3 regions of the Caldalkalibacillus thermarum genome follow, and region 3 is predicted to be linked to each of the others. Evidence: predicted binding sites of a transcription regulator. Region 3 holds the regulator's gene; each other region holds the start of a gene.
The links. The regulator LexA, encoded in region 3, represses DNA repair genes until DNA is damaged. The targets are predictions, from matches to a motif close to CGAACATATGTTCG.

Region 1: IEW48_RS02500 (DNA polymerase IV) is a predicted target of LexA. The motif match lies at 6,454-6,467, and genes of this name have one in related genera.
Region 2: ruvC (crossover junction endodeoxyribonuclease RuvC) is a predicted target of LexA. The motif match lies at 3,214-3,227, and genes of this name have one in related genera.

The regions. Positions count from the first base shown of each region.
Region 1 covers NZ_BMKZ01000004.1:4,648-12,438, forward strand. Annotated here, with positions in the region: gene IEW48_RS02470 (electron transfer flavoprotein subunit beta/FixA family protein) at 8-835, shown strand; gene IEW48_RS02475 (electron transfer flavoprotein subunit alpha/FixB family protein) at 832-1,857, shown strand; gene IEW48_RS02480 (FAD-dependent oxidoreductase) at 1,850-3,148, shown strand; gene IEW48_RS02485 (ferredoxin family protein) at 3,145-3,420, shown strand; gene mobA (molybdenum cofactor guanylyltransferase) at 3,556-4,200, shown strand; gene IEW48_RS02495 (Crp/Fnr family transcriptional regulator) at 4,284-5,012, opposite strand; gene IEW48_RS02500 (DNA polymerase IV) at 5,156-6,421, opposite strand; gene IEW48_RS02505 (DUF1885 family protein) at 6,606-7,049, opposite strand; gene IEW48_RS02510 (DUF3055 domain-containing protein) at 7,300-7,596, shown strand; gene IEW48_RS02515 (GapA-binding peptide SR1P) at 7,785-7,791, shown strand, end outside.
Region 2 covers NZ_BMKZ01000005.1:38,215-46,005, forward strand. Annotated here, with positions in the region: gene IEW48_RS03230 (phosphotransferase) at 1-126, shown strand, start outside; gene nadE (NAD(+) synthase) at 181-924, shown strand; gene IEW48_RS03240 (YhcN/YlaJ family sporulation lipoprotein) at 1,036-1,779, shown strand; gene IEW48_RS03245 (YebC/PmpR family DNA-binding transcriptional regulator) at 1,955-2,680, shown strand; gene IEW48_RS03250 (BofC C-terminal domain-containing protein) at 2,763-3,158, shown strand; gene ruvC (crossover junction endodeoxyribonuclease RuvC) at 3,292-3,798, shown strand; gene ruvA (Holliday junction branch migration protein RuvA) at 3,795-4,430, shown strand; gene ruvB (Holliday junction branch migration DNA helicase RuvB) at 4,468-5,469, shown strand; gene queA (tRNA preQ1(34) S-adenosylmethionine ribosyltransferase-isomerase QueA) at 5,507-6,535, shown strand; gene tgt (tRNA guanosine(34) transglycosylase Tgt) at 6,601-7,737, shown strand.
Region 3 covers NZ_BMKZ01000002.1:11,930-19,720, reverse strand. Annotated here, with positions in the region: gene hflX (GTPase HflX) at 1-747, shown strand, start outside; gene IEW48_RS01200 (methionine gamma-lyase family protein) at 801-2,081, shown strand; gene IEW48_RS01195 (MerR family transcriptional regulator) at 2,256-2,666, shown strand; gene glnA (type I glutamate--ammonia ligase) at 2,743-4,080, shown strand; gene lexA (transcriptional repressor LexA) at 4,260-4,880, opposite strand; gene IEW48_RS01180 (DUF896 domain-containing protein) at 5,097-5,333, shown strand; gene IEW48_RS01175 (GerMN domain-containing protein) at 5,354-5,995, shown strand; gene uppP (undecaprenyl-diphosphatase UppP) at 6,101-6,931, opposite strand; gene pdxK (pyridoxine/pyridoxal/pyridoxamine kinase) at 7,308-7,791, opposite strand, start outside.

The DNA of each region.
Region 1 (7,791 bases), on a different contig from region 3:
ATAAGAGATGCACATTGTCGTTTGTATCAAGCAGGTGCCGGATACCAAAGTGATTAAAATGAATCCCAAAACCAAAACCATAGACCGGGCCAGTGCACCTGCCATTTTGAATCCGTATGATGCCCATGCGGTGGAAGAAGCAGTCCGCCTGAAGCAGCGTTATGGGGGAACTGTTTCTGTCCTGACCATGGGACCGCCCCCTGCGGTGAAAGCGATCAAAAAGTGTATTGAAATCGGTGCCGATGACGGTTACATGATTTCCGACCGGGCCTTCGCCGGAGCGGATACCCTGGCGACCAGTTATGCTTTGAGCAAGGCATTAGAGAAAATCTCCACAATTAAACCGATTGACTTGATTTTATGCGGCAAGATGAGCATTGACGGTGATACCGGTCAGGTGGGTCCGGGCATTGCCCGCCGGCTGGACATTCCACCCTTAACAGCGGTGAAAAAGATTGCAGAGCTTAACCTTAAAGACCGGTATATCATCGTGCACCGCAAGCTGGAGGATGGCTATGAAGTGGTTCAGTCTTGCCTGCCTTGCCTGTGTGCAGTTGAAAAAGAGATTAACGACCTCTCCTATGCCCCGTTGCCCAACATGATCAAGGCGGCCCGTTACCAGCCTCAAATCTGGTCTGTGGATGATTTGGAGGATGTGGACCGCAAACAACTGGGCTTAAAGGGATCGCCAACGGTGGTTGGTAAAATATGGACCCCTGAAAAACCTCAAGGAGGCACCCTGTTGGAGGGGGACATACAGGAGCAGGTGCAGCAACTGCTAGATATTGTCCTGCAAAAAAGAGAGTTGTTCACTGAACGGGAGGGAGTCCGATGAATCTGGATGAGTTTAAAGGCGTCTGGGTGTTTATAGAACAGCGTGATCGTGAGGTGGCTCCCGTTTCCTTGGAGCTCCTCGGTGCCGGGCGGGCTTTGGCTGACAAACGGGGAGTGGAGCTGGCCGGTATTTTAATCGGCCACAATGTGAAAGACTTAACAAATACACTGTTTCAGTATGGTGCTGACAAGGTTTATGTCTATGATGCTCCCATCTTCAGCCAGTACCGCACCGAACCGTACATGCACGCCGTGGTGGAGGCCTGTCGCAAATATAAGCCTGAAATCATGCTGTACGGGGCCACCTCAACAGGGAAAGATCTGGCCAGTGCTGTGGCCACTGATCTGGCCACGGGATTGACGGCTGACTGCACCATGTTGGATGTTGATCCGGAGACTGGCTTGCTTGAAGCCAGCCGTCCGGCCTTTGGGGGCAACATTATGGCCACGATTTTATGCAAAAAGCATCGGCCCCAAATGGCCACGGTGCGTCCCAAAGTGATGAAAGCCCTTGCTCCTGAACCGGGCAGACGGGGCCAAGTGGTTGAGGAGCAAATCACCTTAACAGAAGATGAGGTGCGGACCAAAGTACTGGAAGTGGTCAGAGAGACAACCAAGCGGCCCCGCCTGGACGAAGCGGATATTATTGTCGCCGGAGGCAAAGGCTTGAAGGATGCTGAAGGCTTTCAGCTTTGCTATAAGTTAGCCGAGGTGTTGGGTGCTTCGGTCGGCGCCAGCCGGGATGCTGTAGAGGCGGGGTGGATTGATCATCACCACCAAATTGGGCAGACCGGGGTGACCGTCACCCCAAAAATCTACTTTGCTATCGGCATTTCAGGTGCCATTCAGCATGTGGTGGGCATGCAAAACTCAGAATTGATCATTGCTATCAATAATGATCCCAACGCGCCCATCTTTCAAACCTGCCATTACGGCATTGTCGGTGATGCTTTCGAGGTCGTACCGGCGTTGATTGCAGCCTTTAAAGAGGCTCTCTACAGAGAGGAGGTTCAACATGCCTGAAAAATTTGATTGTATCATTGTGGGAGCCGGACCTGCTGGTGTGTCTTGTGCCTATACGCTGGCCAAAGCAGGATTGGATGTGTTGATCATTGAGCGGGGGGAATATCCTGGAGCCAAAAATGTCATGGGTGGTGTGTTGTACCGCAAAATGCTGGACGACATCATCCCGGGTTTTTACAAGGAGGCTCCGCTGGAGAGGCCGGTGGTGGAGCAGCGCTTTATGCTGCTGGATCGGGAATCGGCTGTCACATTCAGCTATAAGGGTTTGGAATGGGCCAGGGAGCCGTACAACTGTTTTACGGTGCTCAGGGCCAAGTTTGATCAATGGTTTGCCCAGAAAGCAGTTGAAGCCGGGGCCTTGCTCGTTAACGAAACAGTGGTCAAGGAATGTATTGTCCAAGACGGACGGGTGGTTGGCGTGCGTACCGACCGTCCTGATGGAGATGTTTACGCCGATGTAGTTGTGTTGGCTGACGGTGTGAACTCTCTGTTAGCCAAATCATTGGGATTTCATAAGGAATGGCAACCTGATGAAGTGGCTTTAGCTACCATGGAAGTGCTTAAACTGGACAAGGCTGCCATTGAAGCACGTTTTAATCTGGAGCCGAACCAGGGTTGTACCATTGAGATTTTTGGAGATGCCACCCAGGGCATTTTGGGCACCGGTTTTGTCTACACCAACAAGGACAGCATCAATGTTGGCGTTGGTGCCTTATTGTCTGGTTTGATCAAACATAAGCTGAAACCGTACGAACTGTTGGAACGGCTGAAACAGCATCCCCTGATTCAGCCCTTGATCGCTGGCAGTGAGCCTCAGGAATATCTGGCACACCTCATTCCAGAAGGAGGCTGGCGTTCCATGCCCAAACTGGTGGGTCATGGGGTGCTGGTCGTGGGAGATGCGGCCCAGCTGGTCAATTCCATCCACCGGGAGGGATCCAACCTGGCCATGACTTCCGGAGTACTGGCTGCCGAGGCCATCATGACGGCCAAAGAGCTGAATGATTTTTCGGAGAATGTTCTGGACAGTTACCGTGTTAATCTGTTAAACAGCTATGTTGGACAGGACTTGAAAAAGTACAAAGATACCACCCGTCACTTTGAACGTTTCCCGCAATACTTTGAACAGTATATCCCTATGCTGAACAGGGCAGCCAGCCACTTCTTCACGGTGGATGGCACACCAAAAAAAGAAATACAAAAGCAGTTGATCCGCCAGTTGGGGACGGTTGGAGAACGGTTTAAAATCGCGCGGGATATGATCCGCGCCTGGAAGGTGATCAAAGGATGAACATCGAGGAGAAACAGTATCTTGTCCGGTTCAATGCGGACACTGAGTCCCACTTAAAAATCGTCAATGCTCATATCTGTGCCACCCGTTGTCCAGATAAACTGTGCACGATCTTTTGCCCTGCTGAAGTGTACAAATGGGAAGGAGACCGTATGCATGTAGGTTTCGAAGGATGTCATGAATGCGGCAGCTGCCGCATCGGCTGCCCTTATGACAATATTGAGTGGCGGTACCCCAAAGGTGGGTACGGCATTGTGTTCAGACTGGGCTGAGCCAGATTCCTGCGGAAGTACAGCGACAAGGTCTGCATCTGTCAGCCCAGAACCTTTGGCTGGTGTGATCAACCTAACTGCTTATCCGTCGCCTTTCCTGGTATAGTCGGAGTTGAAAGGAAGGGGGTGACAAGGATGATGACAGGTGTCATTCTGGCTGGCGGCCAAAACCGCAGAATGAATGGGGAAATCAAGGGGTTGTTACCGTTTGGCGGGGAAAAGGTGGTTGAGCGGCAGGTCCGCATCATGAAGACCATATGTGATGAGATCATTCTCGTGACCAATCACCCTCGTCCTTTCCTTCCTGTCTTTGGCAATGCCATCCGGATCATTACTGACTTTTTTAAAACAGGGGGACCCTTGAGCGGTATGCATGCCGCCTTCTCCTTAGCCAAGCACCAGGAGCTATGGGTGGTGGCTTGCGATATGCCGTTTATCTCCCCCAATGCAGCCCGTCTTATGCAACAACACCGGCGGGAAAAAGGGTGTGATGCCGTGGTTCCCGTGTTAAAAAACAAATTATACCCTCTTAACGCTGTTTATCATCAATCTTGTGTGCCTTCCATAACGATGATGCTCCAACAACAAAATGGTCAGCTTGAGGATCTGCTCCACTATTTGAATTGGGCAGCGGTCACCGAATCTTTTTTCAATCATCATGGGCTGGACTTGTCCTTTGTGATTGATTTCAATACCTTTGATGAATATAACCAACTGTTGCAACTAGAAGAGAGAAAGGACAACAACAATCGCTCTAAAAGGTTAGCTGAAGGGAGCTGAAAGTATAATGGCGACCCTTGAGGTCGCCACATACTTTCAGTTTCCTATCATAAATAATCAGCCGTTCAAATAAAGCAAGATGGTTAGATGCGGCATACGGTAACGGGACAGTGCTCACAGTGGCAAATATCTCTCAAATAGTCGATGTCTTTAATGATGATGTGCCCTTGCTCCTGAGCAATCACTCCTTTTTTGGCCAAATCTCGCAGCATGCGGTTGACACTTTCCCTTGTCGCTCCAATAAATTCACCCAATTCCGCATGGGTGACTTTGTGAGAGATAAGCCATCCCTGTTCAGTCTGTTTGCCGTACGTATTGGCCAGGCGGATTAAAGTTGAACACAAAGCGCCTGGCTTGCCATAAAACATCAAATCTCTCACTTTAGTTTCTGTGATACGATTCATCAGGCCCATCCACTTGATAAATTCAACCGCCAGATCCCCGTGCTGCCAGAGCAACACTTCCAAATCACGAGTTTGGATGACACCGATGATACTGTCTTTGGTCACCAAGGCATTGTAACTGTGCTTTAATGTGGTAAATCCCGCTAATTCCCCGACCAGATCGCCCTCTTGAAACATGTGCAAAGTAAACTCTTTTCCTTCAGCGTTTGTTTTGGTCAGCTTGACTTGCCCCTGTTTGATATAAAAAAGTTTGTCAGCTTGCTCCCCTTCCCAGAATAGATAAGAGCCGGCTTCAAACGTATGGTCATACATAATCTCCTTCAGTTTTAGAAAGTTCTGTCCGGAAAAGATGCCTGTGTTTTGCCACGCCTGACGTTCTTGGGCCAAAAAGGGTTGTCCTTGCATCATCACGGCCTCCCCGTTTTTCATTCCTAGTTTCATTTTAACAGAAAGAGGGGGACGCAACGTGCGATTGTGTCACAATTATGTGACAGCGTGCCATTTGTAAACGAAACGTCACCAAAGTGTAAAACAAATGTCATTTTTTAGGGTTATTTGTAATGCCCTCCTATTTTTTGGGCCCGGTCCCGGGCTTGGCCTGCTGCAGTAAGGGAGGCGGCCCGCAAAATGGCGGCGGCCCCGTATTTATTCTTAATGTGGTCTACTGCCTTGCTTAAGCGCTCTTTTTTAAGCGTGGTCTCAAAGTTAAACAAGCTCAGTTGACGGCAGTGGTCCGGCTCCAGGCCAGACAGCGCTACCCCCGCACTGCGAATCGGCTCCCCGTCCCAATGGGTGCAAAACAGATCAAAAGCGGCTTTAAACACATCCAGTCCATCGTTGGTTTTTTCGGTCAATTTGGTTTGGCGGTGAAAGCCGGTGGGCAAATCAAAGCGGGCGCCGCGTACACCCACGGAAACGGTATCGCCCACATATCCCTTGCGCCGGGCGCGGCGGCCCACCTCTTCACTTAATTCCAGCAGAATGACTTTAATCTGCTCCAGGGTTTCATAGTCCCGGGGGAGGGTCATATGGTGACCGATCGCCTTTTGTTCATCATGGGAGCGGGGAGAAACAGGGGATTCATCAATACCGTTAGCGGTCAGCCACAGCCGTTCCCCATTAATGCCCCATTTTTTGCGCAGACGTTCCACGGGGGTTTGAGCCAGTTGGCCAATCGTGCGGATGCCCATGCGTTCCAAGTGGCGGCTCATGCGGCTGCCCACGCCAAATAAAGAGCGGACGGGAAGAGGCCATAACGTGGCGGGCAATGTGTCATAGCTGATGTGGGCGATGCCCTCTTTGTTTTTCTTGGCAAAGTTATCACAGGCCATTTTGGCCAGCACTTTGTTGGGGCCAATGCCAATGCGGGCATAGACCCCTATTTCCTGCTGGATCTTATGTTGCAAGAGACGGGCCGCTTGATAGGGGCTGCCACCAAATAAATGCAGGGTCGGTGTCAGATCAATAAACTGTTCGTCAATGCTGTACGGTTCGACCAGATCACTGAAGCTTTCCATGATGGCGGTAAGCTGAACAGAGATTTCAATGTACTTTTGCATATGGGGTTTGACGACAGTGACACCAGGACATTTTTGCTGGGCTTCCCACAACGCTTCTGCCGTTTCAATCCCCCATTGTTTGGCCAGGGGACAGGCCGCCAGGATCACCCCGCTGCGCCGTTCGGGATCTCCTGCCACCACAATCGGTTTATGCTGCAAGGAGCGGTCAGCTGTTTTTTCAATGCTAGCAAAAAAGGATTGCACATCAACCAGGAAAATGACCCGTTCCCGGGGCATCTTGCTACCTGCTTTGTTCATGTTGTGCCATCCTCCGTTCAGCAGTGGATAACAGAACGTATGTTCTATTCTACGGCAAAAAAAGAAAAAATAAAAGTGGAAAAAGGAGGGAGAGAAACGCATTAGATAAGAAAAGGCAAGAAACTAAGCTTCAAAAAAGATACTAAGGATCCGGGTTTAAACCGGTCAGGCTCAGTGGGACAGGTTACGGTTTGCGGGGATAAAAATACATGGTGCGCCCGTTAAACAACTGCAATTTCGCTTGATACGCTTTGGCCAGATATTTGCAAAACTCATTGGCTTTTGATTTATCACCATGAGTGGCTCCATCCGGCAACACCACCTGAATATAGTGTTCTTCCTTCTCTTGGCCGCTCTCTTCATCCATGACTGTTTCTGAGCCAACCCCGATGACAATATATTTGTACAGTTCAGGGTTGTTGCCTTTCAGGTAGAGCCATTTTCCTTTCCCCTCCGACTTCTCTTCAATCGTGTAAGGAAAAGCGGCCTCCTCATAATGCCAAGCCAGCTGCTGTCCTGTTTTTGTGGTCATGCTTATGTAACGTTCCAATTTTTGCTTCACATCGTCCAAATTGGACTCGGTCATTGTTGATTCCTCTACCAGACGAATATACGCACTTTGACTCACCCAACTCACTCCTTGCGATAGCACAGTGTCCAGCATGTCTGTTAACATCTTAGCATTCAAGGGCCAATTTCACAACAAAAATGTCCAAACCGGGTAAGGTTTTTGGTTCGTCGACAAATCCTTATGCAGATGATGAGTTCGGCTTAAGAACCGGGCACTTTAAATAGACGAAATAATTTGACGATTCGAGATGGGATTGATATAATAAATCTACTCGGCAGGCAAATACAAAAAACAAGGAGGGGTAACAATGAGATTTGAACGTTTGTACGATGTGTCTGAGAAAGCACACGTTCGTTTTGTAGGGTTTGCATCAGACCGGGCGCGCTATGATTTTGGCATCGTCTTTACCAACCAGTTTTTTGGCAAGCCGCTGGTGATCTGTATGCAAACCGGTCGTTCCACATTGTTGTCTGCTGATGAGGCAGAAAATATTGAGTACCTTCAACGCACATTTAATATCTCCTCCTGTGAAGAAGCCGAACAGTTGTCTGTGTTTTTCCAACATGTGATTCCGCGCTTGACAGTTGGACCGGAACATGAGTAGTTACCGCTGACCCAACAATAAAATAGCACAGTAACATCAAGGTAGCCTTAATGAGCTACCTTTTTGTATTTAATAGGACATTATTTATCCCATGAAGATCCATATTGACAAAAAATAATATGTCATAATACTATAATAGTGTAACACATTTAAAGCGCATTCAACTAAATGATTGGGAGGCTTTTTCAATGGGCG
Region 2 (7,791 bases), on a different contig from region 3:
CTTGGTGTTTGGCGCCGGGAGGCCAACTTCCATCCGCAACAGGTGTACCGCTATTTTCAGGAGCTGGAACAAAACTGGGACCGCCGCAGAACATTTGTCCAACGTTGTCTGGCTATGGTAAAATAAAGTAAACCAAAACGAGAATTAAATGAATATGAGACCAAAGGGGTATTATGAATGTTGGACAAGAAAATCGAGTTTACCGTGGACTGGTTAAAAGCGCTGGCCAAAAACGCCGGAGCGACCGGCCTGTTGGTGGGCGTAAGTGGAGGCGTTGATTCTGCTTTAACCGCCTTTTTGATTAAAAAAGCTTTTCCCGATCACTCTTTAGGGGTTATTTTACCCTGTGACAGCAACCCTCAAGACCGTGAAGATGCCTTAACCGTGGTGAAGGCAGCTAAGTTGAAACATGTGGAAATCGACTTGACGCCCACCTTTCGGACATTGTCCCAAACCGTTAAGCAGGAGCTTGAAAACCAAGGTGAATGGAACGGGGAAAAGGAGCGGTTAAGCCTGGCCAATTTGAAAGCGCGGTTGCGCATGAGCACGTTGTATCTTTTGGCCCAGAATTATAACTATTTAGTTGTGGGAACAGATAATGCAGCAGAGTGGCACCTGGGATATTTTACTAAATACGGTGACGGCGGTGTGGACTGTGTGCCCCTGGCCAACTTAACCAAAGGAGAAGTGCGGCGTTGGGCCGCCTATGTTGGGGTTCCGGAACACATTATTAATAAAGCGCCTACTGCCGGGTTGTGGCCGGGGCAAACGGATGAAGAGGAAATGGGGACCACCTATGAGATGGTGGACCGTTACTTAGAGGGCAAGGAAATTCCGGAAAAAGACCGCCAGATGATTGAGCGCCTGCATAAGCGCTCAGCCCATAAGCGGCAGATGCCTCCCAAACCGCCTGTTTTCAAATAGGCAGATCTTTTGGGCAAAGGATCTAACATCATTTCATAAAAAAGGTTAATCTTAACGGGACTAAAAGCACCTCTTGCTCCCCATGATAAAGGGTGAAGGAGGTGCTTTCTAATGAAAAAATTAGCCCTAGGTTTAACCATGGCCTTGACCATTTCAGCAGCTGTTGCCTGCGCGCCAGCCGACGACGATATGAGTTATGAAGGCTACCGTGTTCCTGACCGTCAAGAAGCGAGGCAGGATGTCCGTGGTTTTGATGCCAACCGGCAAGATATGTGGGGCGGTTTTACCCGTAACCGTCAATTTGGCCGCTATGATGATACAGGCCTGAGAGGGTTAAGACAATATCACCGCTATGGTGAGCGCGGCATGTTTGAACGGTATGGTGATCCCCTAGGTCCGCGTGATCGTACCCTTGGCTATGATTGGATGAGGGGAGATCTCAGACTGAGGGATCGTGATGGTGTCACCGACATAGGCGGCCCAACCGGCGTTGGACGGACCGACCGCTTTGCCCATCCTGATTTGCGCTTAGCACAGCGTTTGGCTGACCGTTGTCAAAATATCCAGGGCGTGCGCAATGCTGAAGTCATCGTATATGAAGATGACGTCATTGTTGGCGTGCAGCCTGAACGGGGTCAAAACGAACAGGAGCTTGAGTCCCGCGTTGAGTCGGTTTTAAGGGATCAAGTCAGAGGAAAAGAGATCCATATCATCACGGATCGTGACCAGTTTAACCGGTTGGGTGAAATTAATCGCGCTCTGCGTGATGGACAGCCTATTGGCAACTTTGTCCGCGATCTTGGTGACATGATTCAAGATGTCGGGCGTGCTGTCACCGAACCTTTCAGACGATAACCTCCTTTGTAAGGATGAGTGAGGAGCAGGTGATGTTTACCTGCTCTTTTTTGCGTGTCCCATGAACAACAGCCAGTAAACGAAGGGCAAGCGGTTATAAAGAGAGGGAGAGTTGCAAAAGATGGCTGCACGATTTAAATTATAAGAGAATCTATGGACGACGGAGGGAAGGTTTATGGCTGGACATTCCAAATGGAAAAATATACAGCATCGTAAAGAAAGACAGGATGCAAAACGAGCCAAAATTTTCACCAAAATTTCAAAGGAAATTTATGCTGCGGTGAAAAACGGGGGACCGGACCCCGATCAAAATCCCCGCTTGCGCATGGCATTGCACAAAGCAAAGCAGGCCAACATGCCTAACGATAATATTCAGCGCACGATTAAGAAAGCAACGGGGGACGTTGAAGGGCTTACTTATGAGGAGATTGTTTATGAAGGATATGGTCCCCATGGTGTGGCCATCATGGTTGACGTGTTAACGGACAACCGTAACCGCTCGGCTGCAGAGGTGCGCCATTTGTTCAACAAGCATGGCGGCAACCTGGGTGAAAGCGGGTGTGTGGCCTATTTGTTCGAGCGCAAAGGGCTGATTGTTGTGGATAAAGAAGCGGCTCCCCTTGGAGAAGATGACCTGATGCTTTTGGCGATTGAAGCCGGCGCGGAAGATCTGCGGGTGGAAGACGATGCTTATGAAGTGGTGACAGCACCAGGCGATTATGAAACGGTAAAGCAGGCTTTGGAAACGAAACAAATTCCGCTTGCTGAAACACAGATCACCATGCTGCCGACGACCACTGTCCAACTGAATGATGAGCAAAAAGAGCAGGTCATGAAGTTAATTGACGCCTTGGAAGACAGTGATGATGTGCAAAACGTATATACCAATGTAGACTGGTAGCCAAGTCCGACTGGAGCATGTATACCCCTTGGCCAAGCTGGAGATAATGAGAAAAAACCAGTTGACAAAGGGGTTTTTTTCAATGTCCATCTGGAGAAAACTGAAGAGGTTGTTACGCAGCAGAAAAGGCCTTATTGCTCTTGCCGCCATTCTCCTTTGTTTAACGGTCTATGCAGTCATGTTAACCGGGACTGATGATGAAACCCAGCAAGTGATGTCTAACAACGAAACCCTGGAGGTCATCTCTTATGAACAGCTCTTTTTCGGCTTATCCGAAGAGGGCGTGTTAACCTTGTACCATGGTCCCCCGGAAGAGAACCAGGTTATTGAAACTTTCTTTCACATTGACACAGAGTTGTTAAAATCGGAATTGCCTGAGTCTGAACTACAAAAATTGAAGACAGGCATCCGGGTCTATAACGCAGAGGATTACGAAGCGGTGCTTGCCACCTTTAAACCCTTTGCTGCAGAGTATTAATTCACTCTGTGGCTTTTTTGCTTGGGCAAAATATGGTACAATACTGAAGATGTATGGAATATATGTTCGTCAACGGACATAGAGAACTGATGCAAGCTGTTGATGACTATGCAGGGATATGGGAGGAAACGGATTGATTATCATGGGAATCGACCCGGGGATTGCCATCGTGGGCTATGCGGTTGTCAAAAAAGAGGGCAGGCAGCTTAAAGCGCTGGACTTTGGCACAATTACAACCAAGCCTGACTTAACCACGCCGGCGCGCCTGAAAAAAATCTATGACGGCCTGACCTCCCTATTGGCCGATTTTCAGCCTGAGGTGCTGGTCATCGAGAAGTTGTTTTTTAACCGTAATGTCACCACCGCTTTTACGGTCGGACAGGCCAGAGGGGTGATGCTTTTGGCTGCTGAAGAGGCCGGTGTACCGGTTGAAGAATATACGCCGCTTCAGGTCAAACAAGCGGTGGTCGGCTATGGGGTGGCCGAGAAGAGGCAGGTTCAGGAAATGGTTAAAATGTTGCTGGGGCTCAGCCAGCGTCCCCAACCTGACGATGCAGCTGATGCCTTGGCTGTGGCCATTTGCCATGCCCATTCGGCCCAGTTGAGCGGGCAACTGCTCAAAAAGGGGCTGAAATTATGATCGATTATATTCAAGGCAAGCTGACCCATGTGGATGTTCACTTTATTGTGGTCGAGACAGGGGGAATCGGCTATCAGGTCATCACCGGCAACCCTTTTCAGTATCGCCGGCATGAAGGAGAAGACGTACGCATCTATACCTACCAGTATGTCAGGGAGGATGCGCTTGCCCTGTATGGCTTCAGGACACGCCAGGAACGCACCCTGTTTGAAAAGCTGTTGCAAGTGTCCGGTGTGGGTCCCAAAGCTGCTCTGGCCCTTGTAGCGACGGCCAGCCCGGCACAAATCGCATGGGCCATCCAAAATGAGGATTTGGCCTTTTTAACCAAGTTTCCTGGGATTGGTAAAAAAACAGCCCAGCGGTTGATTGTCGATTTGAAAGATAAAGTGGATGAGTTTGTGACCCGTGAAAATGTGACGGCAGACCACCTCCAGCCAAACCAACACAGCAGGCCTGAACGGGGGCACACAGAACAAAACACAGTGTTGGAGGAAACGCTGGCCGCTTTACAAGCGCTTGGTTATGGAGAAAGTGAGGTCAGACGGATACTTCCTGAACTGAAGCAGCATGCCGAAGCAGGTGAACCCACAGAAGCGGTGATTAAACGCGGCCTGAAATTGCTGATGGACTAACCTCTAGGTGCTAATTTTTTTATGGGAGTTGGGTGGAATGGAGGAGCGGATCATAACCTCCCATATGACCGAACAAGATCAAGAAGTGGAATTTAGTTTACGTCCCCGAAATTTGCAAGAATACATCGGCCAGACCCAAGTGAAGGAAAACCTGAAAGTGTTTATTGAAGCGGCCAAAATGCGCAAAGAGGCTTTGGACCATGTGTTGTTATATGGGCCGCCGGGATTGGGCAAAACAACCCTGTGCCATATTATTGCCAACGAATTGGGCGTCAAACTGTACACCACATCAGGGCCGGCAATTGAGCGGGCTGGTGATTTGGCCGCCATTCTCACCAATTTGGAGCAAGGGGATGTGCTGTTTATTGATGAAATTCACCGTTTGCACCGCAGTGTGGAAGAGATCCTGTACCCGGCCATGGAAGATTATTGCTTGGACATCATGATAGGCAAAGGGCCCAGTGCCCGTTCAGTCAGGCTTGATCTTCCCCCGTTTACCCTGGTGGGGGCGACAACAAGGGCAGGACAGCTCTCCTCTCCGTTGCGCGACCGGTTTGGGGTGGTGAGCCGGCTCCAATATTATTCGGTGGATGAATTGAGCTTGATAATCACCCGTGCCGCTGATCTTTTACAGGTAGAGATCCGCGGCAATGCCGCCCGGGAGATTGCCCGCCGTTCCCGGGGCACTCCCCGTATTGCCAACCGTTTGCTGAAACGGATCCGTGATTTTGCCCAGGTGATGGGTGATGGCGTGATCACCGAAGAGGTGACCCTTAGCGCCTTGGAAAAGTTGCAAGTGGATGCTTATGGTTTAGACCATATTGACCACCAGTATTTACAAGTGATTATCCACCATTTTAAAGGGGGCCCGGTGGGGGTGGAAACTATTGCGGCCATGATTGGGGAAGAAGTGGACACCATAGAAGATGTGTATGAGCCGTATTTGATGCAGATCGGGTTTTTGCAGCGCACCCCCCGGGGACGGATTGTCACGCCCCGTGCTTATGAGCACTTTAATCTGGAGCCCCCTGAACGATGAGCGCAAGATAGGAAGCGCTGGGAAAGGAGTATGCACCATGAGAGTGGATGAATTTGATTTTGAGTTGCCGGAAGAATTAATTGCCCAAAAACCTTTACCGGACCGGGCCAGTTCCCGCTTGCTCCATCTAGACAGGCAAACGGGCGCTATTTTCCATCACCAGTTTACTGATATTGTGCAGCTGTTAACGGCTGGTGATGTGCTGGTCCTCAATGACACCAAGGTGATGCCGGCACGGCTGTTGGGGGTCAAAGAGGAAACGGGGGCCAAGGTGGAAGTTTTGCTGCTCAAGCAGATAGAAGGGGATAGTTGGGAAACATTGGTCAAACCGGCCAAGCGGGTCAAGCCCGGTGTCACCTTGCGTTTTGGTGACGGCAGGTTGCGGGCGGTCTGCACGGGAGTGACTGATGCCGGAGGCCGTTATATCCGCTTTGAGTATCAGGGCATCTTCCAAGAAATTTTGGCTGAACTGGGCCAGATGCCCCTTCCCCCATACATCAAGGAGCAGTTGGATGATCCTGACCGTTACCAAACGGTCTATGCCCGGCATGAGGGGTCAGCGGCCGCTCCCACAGCCGGTTTGCATTTTACTCCTGCTATTTTGCAGGCCTTGGAAGATAAAGGAGTTATCTTGACCTATATTACCCTTCATGTTGGATTGGGCACCTTCCGTCCGGTGCAGGCAGAGCGTGTGGAAGAACACCAGATGCATGCTGAATTTTTTCAGATGCCCCAAGAGACAGCACAGGTACTTAATCAGGCCAAAGCGGAAGGGCGGCGCATCATCGCCGTAGGCACCACTTCCGTGCGCACTTTGGAGACGGTGGTTCGCGCTCAAAACGGACGTTTTGGGGCTTGTTCGGGCTGGACGGATATTTTTATTTATCCCGGTTTCCGTTTTCAAGCCATTGACGGCATGCTGACCAATTTTCACCTGCCTAAATCGACATTGATCATGCTGGTCAGCGCTTTTGCCGGTAAGGAAACCATTATGCAGGCCTATCGGGAAGCCGTTAAACAGCGTTACCGTTTTTTCAGCTTTGGCGATGCAATGCTCATTTTGTAAAGCGTACCACACAGCTCACAGCAAAGTACACCAAGAACAAGTGCACAGTGAAGCAGGAGGTCAAAATGGCTGTCAGATATGAACTGATAAAAACTTGTAAGCAAAGCGGGGCCCGCCTGGGGCGCCTGCATACGCCTCACGGCACTATTGAAACTCCGGTCTTTATGCCGGTTGGGACTCTGGCTACGGTGAAGACGATGAGTCCTGAAGAGCTGAAAGAGATGAATGCCCAGATTATTCTCAGTAACACCTATCACTTGTATCTTCGCCCGGGGGAAGATATTGTCCGTGAAGCGGGCGGCTTGCACGCCTTTATGAATTGGGACCGCCCCATTTTGACTGACAGTGGCGGATTCCAGGTGTTTAGCTTAAGCAAACTGCGGCAGATTGAAGAAGAAGGCGTTCACTTCCGTAACCATATCAGCGGAGAAAAGTTGTTCATCTCTCCAGAAAAAGCCACGCAGATCCAAAACGACCTGGGGGCTGACATTATTATGGCCTTTGATGAGTGTGCGCCGTATCCGGCCGACCGGGACTATGTCAAAGCGTCTCTGGAGCGGACGACCCGCTGGGCTGAGCGCTGCCTGAAGGCCCATCAGCGTCCCCACGATCAGGCCCTGTTCGGGATTGTGCAAGGGGGAATGTATCCGGACTTACGGGCACAGAGTGTCAAAGAGATTACTTCCCTCGGTTTTCCCGGCTATGCTGTGGGCGGTTTAAGCGTCGGGGAACCGAAAGAGGTGATGAATCAGATACTGGAGGAGACGACCCCCCTCTTGCCTGCTGACAAACCCCGGTATCTGATGGGGGTTGGCTCGCCCGATGCCCTGATTGACGGGGTAATCAGGGGGATTGACATGTTTGATTGTGTCTTGCCTACCCGGATAGCCCGCAACGGGACAACCATGACCAGCCAGGGGCGCCTGGTCGTGCGCAACGCCCAGTATGCCCGTGATTTCCGTCCCCTGGACCCGGAATGTGACTGTTACACTTGCCGGAACTACACCCGGGCTTATATCCGCCATCTGATCAAGTGTAATGAAACGTTTGGCTTCCGCCTGACCACTTACCATAACCTTTACTTTTTACTGCGATTGATGGAAAATATAAAAGAGGCGATCAGAAACGATTCCCTGCTTGATTTCAGGGAGCAGTTTTTTGAGAAATACGGGTTCAACCGGCCTGGTGCCCGCCCATTTTAAAAAAAGGCCTCTTGTCCCCTGCCAGCCGTTGTGGAAGACCGGTCTTGTCTGGCC
Region 3 (7,791 bases):
ATCCGGGATATTAGACAAGAATTGGACAAGATTGTTGCCCACAGGAAACGCTACCGGTCCCGGCGAAAGAAGCAGCAAATGTTTCAAGTGGCCCTGGTAGGGTATACCAACGCCGGCAAATCCACTCTGTTAAACCAGCTGACAGAAGCAGAGGCTTATACGGAAAACCAGCTGTTTGCCACGCTGGATCCCTTAACGAAGCAAATGCGCTTACCGTCCGGGCATATTGTTCTGTTAACGGACACTGTCGGCTTCATTCGGGATTTGCCCACAACCCTGGTTGCCGCTTTCCGTTCTACTCTCGAAGAGGTGAAAGAGGCCGATCTGATTTTGCACGTGATTGATAGTCATGATGACAACCATCAGGATCAGATTGACGTGGTGGAATCCCTGTTAACAGAGCTGGATGCCGGTCATATACCCGTTGTAAGGATTTTTAACAAAAAAGACTTGCCTCCAGCTCCTGAACTCATGGTTCGTCCTGAAGATCTCTATATTACTGCACTTGATCCCCATGATTGCTGGAGGGTGAAAGAACGGATTGAAACGGTATTGAAGCAACAGATGCACACTTATCAGCTCTTGCTTCCTGCCAGCGAAGCCCAGCTCATTCCCAAGCTGCGACAGGTTGGTTTTGTGGAGCAGCTTACTTGGGATGAGGGACAACAAGGTTATCGGGTCACGCTGCATTTACCCGTTTACCACCCCTTGAAGAATAAAATTGAACCGTTTCGGATTCAGCATTAATCCGGTTATTAGTGTGAGAAATATTTTACCAAGGAGACATGCAGACAATGAGCGTGTACGACCAACTAAACTATGGCCACCAACTAAAACCTTACGTTGAACAAGCTGAAGCCAAAATTAAATCAAGATTGGATGAGATCCGGCAAATTGTTGAACTGAACCAGTGGAAGGTGTTGCAAGCTTTTCGTCTCCATGAAGTAGGCGATCATCATTTTGCGCCAAGTACAGGTTACGGCTACGATGATACGGGGCGGGAGGTACTGGAAAAGGTCTATGCCACCATCTTTCAGACAGAAGCTGCTATTGTACGCCCCCAGCTTATTTCAGGCACTCATGCCATCGCCACCTGCTTGTTTGGATTGCTAAGACCGGGTGATGAACTGGTTTATATCACGGGTAAACCTTATGACACACTAGAGCAAGTGATTGGCCAACCAGGTGCAGGATCCTCCCCTGTGCCTGGTTCTTTAGCTGACTATGGCATTGGTTACCGGGAGGTCCCTTTAACCGAAGAAGGTCTCGTTGACCTTGAGGGTATTCGCTCCGCAATCTCAGAAAGAACTAAAGTGATTGGCATTCAGCGTTCAAGGGGTTATGCCAACCGACCTTCGTTTACCATTGCCCAAATACAGGACATGATTTCCTTTGTGCGGGAGATTAAGCCAGAGGTCATTGTTTTTGTGGATAATTGTTACGGGGAATTTGTAGAAGAGCAGGAACCTACCCAGGTCGGAGCAGATATCATGGCCGGTTCCTTGATCAAAAACCCTGGAGGAGGGCTGGTGAGAAGCGGGGGTTATATTGTGGGTAAAACGACGCTGATTGAACAGGTGGGCACCCGCCTGTTTGCCCCAGGAATCGGTTTGGAGGGAGGGGCTAACCTGAACACGCTGCCGGAGATGTACCAAGGCCTGTTTCTCGCCCCCCATATTGTAGGAGAAGCGTTAAAAGGAGCCATTTTTTCTTCTGCCTTGCTGGCTGAGCTGGGATTTAAAACTACGCCGGCCTGGAATGAAAAACGAACAGATTTGATACAATCCATCCAATTTAACTCCAGGGAAAAACTAATTGCTTTTTGCCAAGGGATTCAAAAAGCCTCCCCTGTTAATTCACATGTTACCCCATATCCCAGTCCCATGCCAGGATACGACGATGAGATTATTATGGCGGCGGGCACCTTTATACAGGGGGCAAGCATTGAATTATCTGCCGATGGTCCGCTACGTCCGCCCTATTTAGGGTTTGTACAGGGAGGATTAACCTACGAACATGTTAAAATTGGTATTTTATTCGCCCTGAATGAACTGCTGGAAAAAGGATTGTTAAGCTTATAGTTATGTTTTCACGGGTCATTTTTGGTTGGGCCGCTTGTAGAACTTTTTATGTAAAAATACCTAACATGTGTTGACAACTTTGCTAACTTCATTTACACTAGGGTTAGGTTAAAGATTCAAACAATTACTTCACTTGATGACAAGGGCTGGAGGAAAATGGTGGAGGCGATCTTGATGAGTCAAGAGATTCGTCGCAATATGGCCCTTTTTCCCATTGGCATTGTGATGAAGTTAACTGACTTGACAGCACGGCAGATCCGCTACTATGAAGAGCAAGGCTTGATCAAACCGGCACGTAACAAAGGAAATCAGCGGATTTTTTCTTTAAACGATATTGACCGCTTGTTAGAAATCAAAGCACTAATCGATCAGGGCGTCAATATTGCCGGGATCAAAGCCATTTTCGAAAATAAAAAAGCCCCTGAAGCCAATATCGTGCCAGCGGAAAATGAAAACAAAAATAAGAAACGGAATTTGACAGATAAAGAAGTTCACGACTTATTAAAGCGAGAGCTATTACATGGGTTGTCTAAAGAGAAAGTTTCCCTTATTCAAGGTGAACTGACCCGTTTCTTCCGTAATTAACCACATATTATCTTTCTTTTTATGTGATCTATTTTTTATATATATTTTTAAAATTTGTTAGGGAGGGGAACCTGCTGTGCGCAAAAACTACACTAAAGAAGACATTTTAAAAATGGCAGAGGAGGAAAACGTCCGCTTTATTCGTCTTCAGTTTACTGATCTCTTGGGAACCATAAAAAATGTGGAAATCCCAGTTAGCCAGTTACCCAAAGCGCTGGATAACAAAATGATGTTTGACGGTTCATCTATTGAAGGGTTTGTCCGTATTGAAGAGTCGGACATGTATTTGTACCCTGAACTGGATACATGGATGATCTTTCCGTGGATCACTGATGAAGGAAAAGTGGCCCGTTTAATTTGTGACGTGTATAATCCTGACGGTACACCGTTCGCCGGTGACCCTCGTTACGTTTTGAAACGGGTGCTCAAGGAGGCTGAAGAACTAGGGTTCTCAACCATGAACGTGGGCCCTGAGCCAGAGTTTTTCCTGTTTAAAACCAATGAAAACCTGGAGCCTACGCTGGATGTAAACGATGACGGCGGTTACTTCGACCTGGCTCCCCTTGACCTGGGAGAAAACTGCCGTCGGGATATTGTCTTGACCCTGGAAAAAATGGGCTTTGAAATTGAAGCTTCACACCATGAAGTGGCACCAGGTCAACATGAAATTGACTTTAAGTATGCCGATGCGGTGACTGCTGCTGACTACATCCAAACATTTAAGCTGGTGGTCAAAACTATTGCCAGAAAACACGGGCTGCATGCTACATTTATGCCCAAGCCGATATATGGCATCAACGGTTCTGGCATGCATTGCCACCTCTCGTTGTTCCGCGGTAACGAAAATGCTTTTTATGACGAAAACGATCCTCTGGGTTTAAGTGAAACAGCCAAACATTTCTTAGCAGGGTTGCTGAAGCATGCCAAAGGATTTGCTGCGATCACTAATCCAACCGTAAACTCTTACAAACGTTTGGTTCCTGGTTACGAGGCACCGTGCTACATTGCCTGGTCTGCTAAAAACAGAAGCCCCCTTGTCCGTATTCCTGCTTCAAGGGGATTAAGCACACGTGTTGAATTACGTAACCCTGATCCTGCTGCCAATCCATATCTGGCTTTGGCTGTCATGCTCGCTGCCGGCTTGGACGGCATCAAGAACAGGCTGCCGCTTCCAGAGCCAACTGACCGGAATATTTATGTTATGAATGATCAAGATCGTGCTGAAGCAGGGATTGAGAGCTTGCCTTCAACCCTCAAAGAAGCAATCGAAGCCTTAAAACAGGATGAGGTAATTGTGAAAGCGCTGGGTGATCATGCCTTTACACATTTTGTAGAAGCAAAAGAAATCGAGTGGGACATGTTCAGAACCCAGGTTCATCCTTGGGAACGGGATCAATATATGACTCAATATTAATCTTCAACTGCACAAGCACATACATGATCACATCAGAGAAATTGTTAGAAAAAACAAGCAAGGAAAAAGGGGAGCAGATATTTCTGTTCCCCTTTTACAGTTGGACTAAGCAACCATCCATAATCAGACAGTGTTGCTTGGTCTAAAATCAACTGTCTGTTGCAGTATCATGTCACATTTTAGTGAATATGGCGGAAAACCCCTATTACCTTTCCTAAGATGGTGACATCCTTAAGGATAATAGGCTCCATGGCAGAGTTTTCAGGCTGCAGACGGATCACATTTTTCTCCTTAAAAAAGCGCTTCACGGTTGCTTCATCATCTTCTGTCATGGCTACAACAATGTCACCGTTTTTTGCATGATTTTGTTTGCGAACAATCACATAGTCCCCGTCATAAATACCAGCTTCAATCATACTATCCCCATGTACGATAAGCATAAATAGTTCATTATGATCTGCGGCGAACTTGTCTGGTAAGGGAAAATACTCTTCAATGTTTTCCACGGCTGTAATGGGTTGTCCAGCTGTCACTTTACCGATCACCGGCACGTAGGTGGTACTGACCGTCTCAGGCTGGTTACGGACATCCTCGTCCAGAATCTCAATCGCCCTGGGTTTGGTAGGATTACGGCGTATATATCCTTTTTGTTCCAGCCGGGCTAAATGACCGTGCACCGTCGAACTGGACGCCAACCCCACTGCTTCTCCAATTTCTCGCACAGAAGGTGGATATCCCTTTTCACGGACTTCCTTTTTAATGAAATCGAGTATTAACTTTTGGCGTTTGGATAATGACATACATTTCACCCCAATAACAGTAAATCAGTTACGTCATGTTGGCAAGTTTTGACTATGTATATCTAGAAGCTATTATAACAAATACAAAAAACAAACACAAACATAAGTTCGAAATTTTATAATTTACTTTATGGATTGACGAAAGGAGTCAAAAGTATTACTGTAATAATATAGAATTATTTACAGACAACAAACAGTCAAGTAAAGGGGATCATGATGCTGCCGAAGAGTAAAATTCAGCGGATTAATCAGCTGGCCAAAAAAGCGAAAAGGGAAGGGCTCACGAAAAAAGAGAAGGAAGAACAGGCCCAGTTGCGTCAAGAATACATTCAATCCTTCCGCTCCGCATTCAGAGCCAATTTAATGGGAATTAAAGTAATTGATCCGACCGGAAGAGATGTAACACCGGGCAAACTTAAAAAAGCTCAAAAGCTTTATAAGAAAGAGCACTAGCTAAAGGGGTGGAGTGATTGATGAACAAAGAAAACAGATGGCAATTGCTCTTATTAATGGGCTGTTTGGTAGTCCTCATTCTATCAGCCTGTGGCCAGCAAACAATTGATACCCAAACGGGGGCAGGGGATGAACAAGAGCAAAGTCAAGAAGCGGAAGAGCCTGTAGTTTCTGAACCAAATGAAGAAGCTAATGAAGAAGCGAATAAAGAAGAAGGGGAAAGTGAGAACAACGCTGATGAACAACAGGGTGAAACGGTGAAGATCACATTTTATTATGCAGATCATGATTTGTTAGAGGTTGTTGAGGAGCAACATGAAGTAGTGTTCGAAACTGATGAGGACAAATTGCGTGCCGTATGGAACCACTTACAAAATCCACAGACCGAAACAGCCAATCCCCTGTGGAAAAATTTTGATCTGAACGATATTAGATTGGAAGGGACTACGGTTATTATTGATGTCTCCATGCATGATGGTGCCTATTTTGGGGCAAGTGCTGAAGGAATGGCCATCCAAACCCTGTTAGATACATTTGCCCAGCTTAATGGGGTTGAATACATCCACTTATTGGTTGATGGCAAAGTGAGTGAAACACTGGCTGGCCATGTGAGCATTGAAGAACCCATCCCAGTAGATACGGGAATATATTCTGACCAGTAATCCATAAATCTTAATCATATTGGCCGATCCAAAAAAACATTTACGAAAAATGCCTGAAAAAAGCTGACTCTGTTGTAGAGTCAGCTTTTTTGGTATGGTTATAAGCTATAAATCGATAATCAGTGAGCGATCAAGGAAAAAGTAAACAAAGGCAGCCAGGACATAGCAATAAACAGCAAAGTAAATCAGCCGGCTTTTTTTCAAAAAGTCAATTAACCAAATGATCCCGATGATAGAAAAAATAAAGGAAGCAACAAAAGCGATGAACAAAGGGAAAAGACCGATTTCCGCCACTAGTCCAGGCTCCAGATCTTTAACCATTAACACTGTTGACCCTAAAATAACTGGAATGGCCAGCAAAAACGAAAAGCGTACAGCGGTTTCTCTGTTTAATCCTGTCCATAATGCAGCAACTAAAGTGGAACCTGAACGGGATATTCCAGGGATAACAGCCAGTGTTTGACCCAAGGCAACAACGAAAGTATCTTTTAAGCCCATCGTTGCTTCATTTTTATCGCCGAAGCGGTGAAAACGCTCAATAAAGATAAGCAAACTTCCTGTTACAACCAATGAAAAGGCAATTACAGGCGGTGTTTTCAGAGACTCGTCTATAAAATCGGTCAGCACTACACCTAAGACGCCCGTGATGATGGTGGCCAAGATGATGTAAAGGCTAAATATAAACGAAACTTTATCATGGGGATTACGGTAACGTATGTAAGCAAAGAACCCTTTAATAATCCGGGCCAAATCGTGACGGAAATAGATGATCACAGCCAAAACAGAAGCTAAGTGCAAAAAAATCTCCATGACCAAACCTGGAAACCGCAGGTTAAGCAATAGGGAAGCAATAACAATGTGAGCAGTACTCGAAATGGGAAGAAACTCTGTAATCCCTTGAACGACTCCCAAAATAAGTGCTTCAAGTATCGACATGGAGAAACTCCTTTCGGTTTAACTACTATTTGTCACACAAAACCCATTTTATCACAACTCTATGGGGAGACAAATAGATTTATGACAAGTTTAATGATTGGCAAAGAGCAGCAAAAATAAGTAGAGATTACAGACAAGCAGGATGAGAAAGATCAACCGTTCCGATAAGCTCTTCCCGTTCTTATGGGGAAAGGAAACGAAAAACGTTTTTTGTAAGGGTAAAACAAAGGGACTCCGCCTTTTGTAAGGAAATCACCTACCACTCAGTCTGATGACCATTGAGGGTATAAATTGACAAGATAAAACAAGCAATAAGTAATCCACCCGACGCCCGACGATGCTGCGTCAAGGTGGATGAAAGGGTTAGCCTCAGTCTTCATGCGTTGAAGGAATTTAAGGCAAGATGGTTCACCGAACCCACATATTGGTTAAGCTTAAACCCTTGACGGATAGCCTGTGTGATAAATTTTTTGGCTTGCTGAACTGCTTCTTGAACAGAGGTTCCTTTGGCTAACTCAGCCGTAATCATCGCTGCAAACGTACATCCTGCCCCATGAGTATAAGCAGTGTCTACCCGTTCCCACTCGAGTATTTCAAAGGAGCGGCCGTCGTACAAAACATCAACAGCCATATTATTGTCCAGTTTTCCACCTTTAATGACCACGTAGCGCGGACCTAATTCATGAATGATCGTCGCTGCTTCTTTCATATCATCAATAGATTTAATGGCAGGACGCTGACTTAACTGTGCTGCCTCAAATAGATTAGGCGTAACCACAGCAGCTTTCGGAACAAGCACCTCTCTTAAACTGGCAGCAGCGTCGGGGTTAACAGGTTCATCTGCACCTTTACATACCATT